DNA from 3 places in the Paraburkholderia sp. BL18I3N2 genome. Region 3 is predicted to be linked to each of the others. Evidence: riboswitches for the same ligand, from Rfam matches in the RefSeq annotation. Region 3 holds a riboswitch; each other region holds the start of a gene.

Region 1 (3,255 bases), on a different contig from region 3:
CGTTAGCGTGCAGATGACCTCGTTGTTGGCCGGCAGCCGCGCGCGCGTGATGCCTTGCGCGACCATGCCGGCATCGCACAGGATCGGCGCGCCTTGCGCGAGCGCCGCGCGGCCCGCCGCGCCCGCGCCTGCGGAAAATTGCAGATCGTCGATCACATCGACCATACCGCACGCGTGGATCACCCGCACCGCGAGTTTTTCGAGGTCGGCGGGAATGCGCGACAAGTCAGCCTCCGCGCGGATCGTCGCGAAGGATTGGCGATAGATCTCCTGACCGTCGCGAATGTAATCAAGCATCGGTGTCACTCCGGACCAGGCGTTCGAGCATGTCGGCGGCCTGGTCGATCGTCAGTTGGCGCGCGACGCAGTGGCCGAAGCCGGGCTGGCCGTCGCGTCGATAAAAGTCATAGAGGCCGGGCGCCGCGGCCAGCAGCGTGTACGGCGCGCAATGCGCGGCGGCGCACGAGCGCGAGCAGCCGCTCAGATGCACGTCGACGCCGGCAGGCAGGCGAGCCGCGAGGCGCAACGCGTCGGTCTTGGTGTCGGCGAGGCCCTTCGCGCAGCCGCTCGATCCGGCGCATGCGATCAGGTGCGTGATCGCTTGTGCGGGTTCGCAGGCGAGACCGAGCGCGTTCAGGCCGGACAACACGGTGGGGACGGCGGGCGTGGCGATGTCGGGTAGTAGCACGCTTTGCCAGGGTGTCAGGTGAAGCGTGGCGTTGCCGTGCTGTTGAGACAGCGTGGCGAGGGCATGCAGCGTGTCGGCGTCGAGGCGTCCCAGCGGCGGTTGGCCGCCGACGTGCCAGGTTCCGGGCACGCGTTGGGCGTGGGCGCCAAGACGGAGATTGGCGTCGGCTGGTGTGCCGCGATGCCAGTTGGTCAGCTTCGCGTTTTGCGTCAGCGGGAAGTCGAGATATCGCTGGGCGTGATGCAGTACCGCGTCGACGGTATGCGCGGTTAGCAGGTGGCGCATGCGTGTGGCGTCGGCGGCGGCGAGGTCGAGGAGTGTGAGGAGCAGCGCGCGAACCAGTGCCGGCACTTGTGAAGGCAGGATCGCGGCTAGTGCGCCTGTGCGGTTCACGCCCGGTTTTCCAGGCCCGGTGCCTTGGCTTTGCATGAGAGCGCCGGCATAGGCGCCCACAGGCGGACAACCCGCCAACCCGAACACGAACCGCACGCCGTCCGCATCTTGCGATGCCGCCAGCCACACATCGTGCGGATGATCTACTCTCGCAAGCCGCTCGCCGCCGTCCAGCAGCAGCGCGAATTTCGGCGACAGCGCCGCGAAACGCGTTTCGCTTTGCAGCATGGTGAGTAGTTCGGCGCACAGCGGGCGTGTGTCGAATAGCGCGCATGGATCGCGCCCGGCTGCGGGGCTGATCATGACATTGCGGACGTCGTCGGCTGCGGCGGTGGCCGCTATTGCATCTACAGCGCTGGCAGCCCCGGCGTCCGCAGCGTTCTCCGCAGCCGTCGTGTTCGCATGGCTCGCCGTGCCGTTCGCCGGCATCGGCCCAAGACCCGCATCGGTCAAAGCCGCGATCAACGCCGCCTCTTCACCGCGCTTGACGCCGCGCACCTGCACATTCGCGCGATTGGTCAACTCGACTACCCCGGCCGCGTGCCGCGCGCTAGCGTCAGCGATCGCCCGCGCCTGCGCCGCGCTCAATTCGCCGCCGGGCAGTTTGATCCGGCAAATCCCGCCGTCGCGCGCGGCGACGATGCGCAGCAACCCCGGACACGCCGAGGGCCGCAGCGTGGCGGCCGCGTCGGATAAAACGGAGGTAGGCGAAGCTTGATTCAAGACGGACACCGGGTTTAGCGTCGCGCGACGGCCCGAGCATGCCGTGAGGCGGGCATGGCTGCGGCATCGGTACACCCCGCCCGATGTTGGCTGGCACGAACAGTCTTGCCGGCAGGTCTCCTGGCTGGCAGGTCATGGTCCGCCGCGGCCTTCCCGGTTAAACCAGTGGCGTGGAGCGCAGGCGGACTCGCTGCATACAGTTGCGGGGGCAGCCACAGCGACACTGTGTTCCCTCTTCGGCCCCGAAGGGCACCGGCGGCTGTATTATGCCTTTTTTCGAACAGCACAACGAGGCTGGACGCTTTGACCGGCGTGGCACAGCGCATTATTTGAAGACACAGAATGAGGATGGATGCATGCCCGCGTGGCTGACGGTGGTGGGCATAGGCGACGACGGCTTTGCCGGTCTGGGGAGGCCCGCGCGGCGCGCTTTGCTGGAAGCGTCGGTGGTGTACGGCGGCGAACGTCATCTGGCGATGCTGCCCGCGCGTCTCGCCGCGCGCCGTGCCGCCTGGCCGCGTCCGTTCGATCTCGCACCCTTGCTGGCCGAGCGCGGCGCCGCCGTGTGCGTGCTGGCGAGCGGCGACCCGATGCTGTTCGGCGTAGGCGCTACGCTCGCGCGGCAATTGCCGGCGGGCGAACTGCGGGTGCTGCCGGCGCCGTCGTCGCTGTCGCTGGCGGCCGCGCGGCTCGGCTGGCCGTTGCAGGATGTCGCGACGGCGTCGCTGGTGGGGCGGCCGTTGGCCACGCTGAACGCACATCTGCACGACGGCGCGCGCGTGTTCGTGCTGAGCGCGGACGGGCGCACGCCCGCAGCGCTCGCCGAGCTGCTGAACGCGCGCGGTTTCGGGGCGACCCGCATGAGCGTGCTGGAGCACCTGGGCGGCGAACTGGAGCGGCGCATCGACGGCCGCGCGGATCAGTGGTCCGCGGGCGATGTGGCCGCGCTCAACCTGATCGCGCTCGACTGCCGCGCCACCGAAGGCGCGCCGCGTCTGCCGCTGACCTGCGGTTTGCCTGACGATGCGTTTCGTCACGACGGCCAGTTGACCAAGCGCGACGTGCGTGCGATCACGCTCGCGCGCCTTGCGCCGACGCCCGGCGAATTGCTGTGGGATGTGGGCGCGGGCAGCGGCTCGATCGGCATCGAATGGATGCGCGCGCATTCCAGCTGTCGCGCGATTGCGATTGAAGGGCACGCGGAGCGGCAACGCTTTATCGAACACAATCGCGATGCGTTGGGCGTGCCGGGGCTGCAACTCGTGGCGGGGCGCGCGCCTGACGCGCTGCAGGGGTTGCCGGTGCCGGATGCCGTGTTCATCGGCGGCGGGGTGACGGTGCCGGGCGTGCTGGAGGCCTGCTGGGCTGGTCTGCGCGAGGGTGGGCGGCTGGTCGCTAATGCGGTCACTTTGCAAGGCGAGGCGGTGCTGACGTTGTGGCGCGAGCGGCAT
Region 2 (3,255 bases), on a different contig from region 3:
GCTGCTGTCATTGCTCGGGCCGCTCACGATCCACTCGCCGCCCACCCGCCACCCGGCGATGCTGCGGTTCACCGTCAGCGCGCCGAAGCGCCGGGCGCGCCGCACGAGGTCGGCATCGTTGTCGAGATCGACGGGATTCTGCAGCGTCACGGAAACGCGCACGTCCGTCTTGCCGACATGGCCGCTCCACGATCCTTCGAGTCCTTGCACCTTCGCATGCCCGACGTTCTCGGCCAGATAGATGCCGGGCGTCACCTGCTCATAGTCGATCAGATTCGAATAGCGCGTCTGGAATGCAGTCAGACGCATCACGCCGAGCGCATTCGATGCGTACTGCAGCGCGGCTTCGATCGAATGGCTGCGCTCCGGCTGGATAGACGGATTGCCGCTGAACGGATAGTACAGATCGTCGAAGCTCGGCGCGCGAAACGAATCCGAATAGCTTGCGCTCACCTTCCAATGGCCGGTGATGTCGAAGCCGTAGCCGAGATAGTAACTGTTCGCTCCGCCGAAATCGGAATACTGGTCGCGCCGCACGTTGGCCTGAATCTGGTTGCGTCCAAAGCGCCCCGTATAGCCGACGAAGCCCGAATCCACATGACGATCCGGCGCCGCGAACGTGTCCGAGTCGAGGCTCTGGTCGAGATGCTCATAGCCGATCTGCAGTTTCTGCTGCGCGGCCAGCGCGAAATCGTTCTGCCATGTGTACTGGCGATTGTCGGTATCGAAGCGCCCGTTGTACGTGCCGTTGGTGTTCGACACGCTGCGGTCGTCGCCCTCGGCGACGATAAAGTGCGTGGTCCACCAGTCCGTCAGCTTGCCGTTCGCGAACACGGAGACCTGGCGCACCTTGCTATACAGGTTGTTCAGATCGGTCGGCAGGCCGTACGCATTGTCGTAGCTGTTGTTGCCGTTCGACTGGAAGTAGCTGACGCCTGCGTCCCATCTGTCGCTGAACTTGTGACGCAGCGAGGCCGAGATGCTCTCGTTCAGATAGCCGTTCGCATTCGGATTGGCGTTGGGGGCCTCCTTCGTGTTCAGCGACGAAAAGCCGTCGTCCTTCGAACGCGCGAGCGAAATGCTGAAGGTCGTGTTGCCGTCTTTATCCAATGCGCCGTTCGCGCCCGCCTGCTGCGTGTGCGTGTGATAGCTGCCGTAGCCGAGCGAAAAATTGAAACGCGGCGGATGGTCGCCGCCGTCTTTCGTGAACACCTGCACCACGCCGCCGATCGCGGCCGAGCCGTATAACGCCGACACGTTGCCGTTCACCACCTCGACGTGATCGATCTGGTCGAGCGGGATCTGCGCGAGTTGCGGGGCACCCAGGCTCACCGAGTCGACGCGCACGCCGTCGATCAGCAGCAGCGATTGCGTCGACGACGCGCCGCGCAAAGAGAGACTGGCTGTCGAACCAGGACCGCCTGTGCGCGAGATCTGCGCGCCGGGTGCGAGTTGCAGGAGGCCGGGCAAATCGGTCGCGGTGGTGTCGGCGATATCCTGCTGATCGAACAGGGACGTCTGCGGGATCGTGTCGGCAAGTGCTTGCGGCGCGCGATCCGCGGTCACCACCACGGGCGACAGCACCGCCGCAGACGGCTCCGCACGCGATGAATCGAGCGCGGAAGAAGATGAAGTTGAAGACGCAGCTTGCGCATGCACGACGGTCGGCAGGCTCGCAAAGGCGAGCAGCGCCGCGCGGGCGATGGGGGACAGCATGGGATGAAAGTCCTGTGGATAGCGTGCGCGGCCCGCTTCCCCGCAGGCCGATGCGTAACGAGGCGTCCGCGTATTTAACATTTTCACGCGTGACGTGCCTCTCCCTCTGGCCGGTATCCGGGCTGGCGACACATCGATCCCGCCTTCCCACGCGAGACGCGCAGTGGCACACTCGCGAGTTGAACTTCCAACACGCGATCAGGATCGACTTGCATGACGAATGCGGTCGCTTACCGTTGCGGGGGCAGCGCAGGTTGGCCCGTTCGGTTGAATCGCGCGCCCTGCTTCCCGTTTAACTGCGTGCGCCGTTGAAAAGCGCACGCGGGCACCAGAGTGCGGGCAGTTTAGGAGCGGCCTCGGAGTCCGTCAAGAATGGTGAAACCGCAGGCCATGTGTTCTGTTAAGTGCAGGCTATTGTCCGACGCGTGGGTACTTTTTCATCATATGGTCGATAAAAAGCCTGCACAAAGCGATGTTGTTACGTCTCGAAACGAGACAATTGTCGGAACCTGCGACATTCCGCGCTAAAATGCGATGTCTTTAGAGGACGCAGCAGATGCTCACCGAACTCGAAACACTTTCACAAAATATCGGCAAGCTGATCGCGATCAGCCAGCGCCACAATGAAGCGCGACTCGCGCTCGAAGAGCAACTCGCGCAATCGCGCGCCGATGCCGAAGCCACGCGCACGGAACTTGCAATGCTGCGCGAGGAACGTAACGCGCTGCAGGCGGAACGCGACGCGCTTTCGGCAAAGATCGACGACGCACAAGTGCGCCTGAATGCGATCCTCGAGAAGCTGCCACGTGCCCGCGCGCATAGTGAGCCGGACAACCAGCTCGATCTGCTCGAGCCCGCTCAGCAAGTAGCCGAAGCCGAGAGCGACGTGACCCGCCACGGAGAAAATGCATGACCACCAAGCAGATCGAAGTATCGATTCTCGGCGTGCCCTATCGCCTCGCCTGCTCACCGGAAACGGAAGCGGCGCTGCTCGAAGCGGTCGCACGCGTCGACGCCGAAATGTCGAAGATCCGCAATAACAGCAACGTGCGCGGCACGGATCGCATTGCTGTCATGGCTGCGCTGTCGCTGGCATCGGAACTGCTTCGATTGCAATCGAGCGTGAGACACGGAGAAGCATTTCCCGCTGAGGAAATCCGGCGTACAATGCATCAAATGAACGAACAACTAGGTACTGTGATTGAGCAGTACAGCATGCAATAAGCTTCGTGTGTTATCGTGCTGCCGGTCCTGAGATCGGCGGCGGATTCAAACGGAATGTGTGAGCACAAGGTGTGCAAGATTCAGCAAACGTTTGAGTTCAATCGGTAGTTGGTTTCAGCTTCATCGGTTTAGCTTCCCTGCCTGGTTCGCCAAGGTCATATATTCCTTGAACCAATGCCATGTGCACGGTTGCGGAAATTTGTAGCACGGGTGTGCGCGTCACTCTGTCTGATGTACCCGAAGTGTTGCTAACTGCGACCAATTCTGAACCCCCGGTTCAGGATGCCGGCCTAGCGGCTAAGGCGGGGACCTTAT
Region 3 (3,255 bases):
CCAGCGTCGATCGAAATAGCTGTCGAAGCGGCGCCCAACGCCTTGAATCACCAGACGCATCGCCGCGCCCGGCAGCGCCGCAAAACCTTTGACGCGATAGATCGTGTTGGTTTCGACCAGCTGTTGCAACGCGGCGATCACCGCCTCCCGCGACGACGCGTTCGCCTGCACGACCACCGAGTCGAATTCGTCGTGATGGTGGTCGGCGTCGTCGGCCGAACCGTGGTGATCGTGGCGCAAGTGGATCGTGTCTTCCGACGCCGCTTCGAGGCCGAGCAACGTATGCAGATCGAGCTGGCCCATGTGCGCGCGAACGATTTTCACTTGCGGCGGAATTTCTTCGCGGATCGAAACTTCAACCGCGCTTTGCTGCGCGTCGTCGAGCAAATCCGTTTTGTTCAGAATCACCAGATCGGCCGCCGACAACTGATCTTCGAACAATTCGTGCAACGGCGACTCGTGATCGAGATTCGGATCGGCCTTGCGTTGCGCATCCACGGCGACCGGATTGTCCGCAAACTGACCGCTTGCCGCGGCCGGGCCGTCCACCACGGTGACCACGGCATCCACGGTGAAACTGTTCTTGATCTGCGGCCAGTTGAACGCCTGCACCAGCGGCTTCGGCAACGCGAGGCCCGAGGTCTCGATCAACACGTGATCGATCTGCTCGCGGCGCTCCACGAGCTTTTCCATCACCGGGAAAAACTCTTCCTGCACGGTGCAGCACAGGCAGCCGTTCGCGAGTTCATACAGTTGGCCTTCGGTCTCGACACCGTTTTCATCGCAACCGATGCCGCAACCCTTGAGAATTTCCCCGTCAATGCCGAGCTCGCCGAATTCGTTGACGATCACCGCGATGCGCTTGCCGCCCGCATGCTGAAGAATATGCCGCAGCAGCGTGGTCTTGCCGCTGCCGAGAAAGCCCGTAACGATGGTGACGGGGATCTTGCGCATTTGAGTTTGCATCGTGAGTCCATCCGTAGGAGTTGCACGTTGCACGCCGGCGTGTTTTTCAGCTTATGCCGGGGCAAACGGAGCGCACGCCCGGTCAGCCACGACAATATCGAAACACGGGGACGAACGACGGCGTTGCCGCGACAACAGAAAACAGAAAGCGGGAGTGAGGTCATGAACGCAGCGCCGCATCCCCGCGGCGTTCGTCCTTCGTTATCTGGCCGGTATCCGGGCTGGCGAAAGCGCCGCTTCCCCTTCCCGGGCGAGTGATTTCTCGCCCAGTGGTGATATGCCGACGCGGCCTTGCGCGTGGACATCGAAGCCGGCTCCGCGGTGCCGATCGACTGCGTTTAATGCTGCAGTCAGCACCACATTTCGCTTACCGTTGCGGGGGCAGCACAGGTTGACCCGATCCATGGCAGGTGGGCACCCTGTTTCCCGTTTAACTGCGTGCGCACGAGCGCGCACACGAGCACCAAAGTGCGTGCGAGTGTAGGCCCGCAGCCGGGTGCCGTCAAGGAAACGCAAGCCGCAAGCGCTTATCGGGCGGGGCGCCATGTGCTATCGTATGCGCGCGTTTGGTGCCCGCACATGCATTCGCGTGTGCAGTTAAACGGGAAACAGGCAGCGCTCAGAGCGCCCAACCTGTGCTGTCCCCGCAACGGTAAGCGACCTGCGGCGCGATGTTGAATCGACTTGCGCCGCGCATGCGTTTTTTAAGCCACTGTCCGGCAATTCCAGCGAATGCGGACGGGAAGGCAAAGCGCGTGAGGCCGCCAGCCCGGATACCGGCCAGACGCGGAGGCGGCGAACCTCAGGGCATCATCGCGCCGCCGGCCGCCGGAATCCGCGAGGGACGGATGTGAAGGCGCTGAAGCACGACGCAGTGTGTCCGTGTAGGCGAGTTTCGTGTGAAATTCGCTACGAGCCACACATTGCGCCGTGCCTGAATCCGTAGCATTGCATGACCCCAAAGTCCGCCGCCTGGCGACCCTTCGCGTTTTACCCCTTCCCGCTTGTCACGACATGGCGCCCGCCATGCACGCCGCGATGACCCGCGCCTGGCTGATCGGCGCCGGCCCCGGCGACGTCGAACTCATGACCATCAAGGCCACCCGCGCATTGGCGCAAGCCGATGTCGTGCTGGTCGACGATCTAGTGAATCCCGAGGTGCTGCAATTCGCGCGCGCCGACGCGCTGGTCGTCTACGTGGGCAAACGCGGCGGTCATCCGTCCACACCGCAGGAAGGCATCGTCGCGCAGATGCTCGAACATGTGCGGGCCGGGCGTAGCGTCGCGCGTTTGAAAGGCGGCGATCCGTTCGTATTCGGCCGTGGCGGCGAAGAACAGCAGGCGCTGCACGCGGCGGGTATCGAGGTGGAAGTCATCAACGGCATCACGGCCGGGATTGCGGCGCCCGCGGCGATCGGGATTCCGGTCACGCATCGCGATCACGCGCAGGGTGTGGTGTTCGTCACAGGGCACGGCGCGGGCAGCGGCGAGCCGGACTGGGCCGCGCTCGTGGCCACGCGCATGACGCTCGTGATCTATATGGGCATGCGGCGGCTCAACGATATCGTCGGCGCGCTGCTCGCGGCCGGCATGAGCGCCGACACGCCGTGCGCGGCGATCGAATCGGCCACGCGCCCCGAGCAACGCCATGCGCTCGCGCGGCTCGGTGAATTCGCCGACACCGTCGCGCGTGCCGGACTCGGCTCGCCGGCGATCGTGGTGATCGGCGGGGTGGCGTCGCTCGCATTGGCGCGTGAGGCGGCGCATGCGGAACTCGCCGCGACACCGCGCACGGACGGAACGGATACGCGATGAAAACGCTGAGCGTCGGCATCGGCTGCCGTTTGCACAGCCGGGCTGAGCAGATCGAAGCCGCTGTGCGCGCCGCGCTCGGCGCGCATTCGTTCGACGAAATCCGTACCGTCGCCTCGCTCGATACCAAAGCCCGCGAAGCGGGCCTGCTCGAATTCTGCGCGCGGCATGCGCTGCCGCTGACATTCTTCAGCCTTGAACAGATCGCGGCGATGCCCGTCGCGGTGCCTTCGGCGGCAGCGCGCGAGCACCTCGGCGTGGACGGCGTCTGCGAGCCGTGCGCGCTGCTTGGCGCGGCGGCCGACGCCGGGGCCGGGCTCGGTGAATCTGTCATAGGCAATGCGCCGCGCGCCACCCTCCTCGTGCGCAAAACCGCTTATGCAGGCGTGACCGTGGCGATCGCCTCGACCACGGCTCACGCCGCTCATGCCGCTCACGCCAAACACTCAGACGACGACACACAGAAACAGGACCTGC

What was found. Region 3 has a riboswitch for cobalamin ahead of cobA (uroporphyrinogen-III C-methyltransferase). Riboswitches for the same ligand answer to the same signal wherever they lie in the genome.
Region 1: linked by a shared signal. The riboswitch ahead of cobG (precorrin-3B synthase) and the one ahead of cobA (uroporphyrinogen-III C-methyltransferase) in region 3 are both predicted to bind cobalamin.
Region 2: linked by a shared signal. The riboswitch ahead of B0G75_RS13695 (TonB-dependent receptor domain-containing protein) and the one ahead of cobA (uroporphyrinogen-III C-methyltransferase) in region 3 are both predicted to bind cobalamin.

Annotation. Positions count from the first base shown of each region.
Region 1 is NZ_PVNC01000006.1:232,364-235,618, forward strand. Features, by position in the region: gene B0G75_RS18800 (precorrin-8X methylmutase) at 1-297, opposite strand, end outside; gene cobG (precorrin-3B synthase) at 290-1,813, opposite strand; cobalamin riboswitch at 1,897-2,076, opposite strand; gene cbiE (precorrin-6y C5,15-methyltransferase (decarboxylating) subunit CbiE) at 2,161-3,255, shown strand, end outside.
Region 2 is NZ_PVNC01000004.1:116,166-119,420, reverse strand. Features, by position in the region: gene B0G75_RS13695 (TonB-dependent receptor domain-containing protein) at 1-1,716, opposite strand, end outside; cobalamin riboswitch at 1,807-2,064, opposite strand; gene B0G75_RS13690 (ATPase) at 2,273-2,629, shown strand; gene B0G75_RS13685 (cell division protein ZapA) at 2,626-2,940, shown strand; RNA gene ssrS (6S RNA) at 3,072-3,253, shown strand.
Region 3 is NZ_PVNC01000010.1:7,424-10,678, forward strand. Features, by position in the region: gene cobW (cobalamin biosynthesis protein CobW) at 1-966, opposite strand, end outside; cobalamin riboswitch at 1,156-1,449, opposite strand; cobalamin riboswitch at 1,517-1,766, shown strand; gene cobA (uroporphyrinogen-III C-methyltransferase) at 2,005-2,781, shown strand; gene B0G75_RS24195 (cobalamin biosynthesis protein) at 2,778-3,255, shown strand, end outside.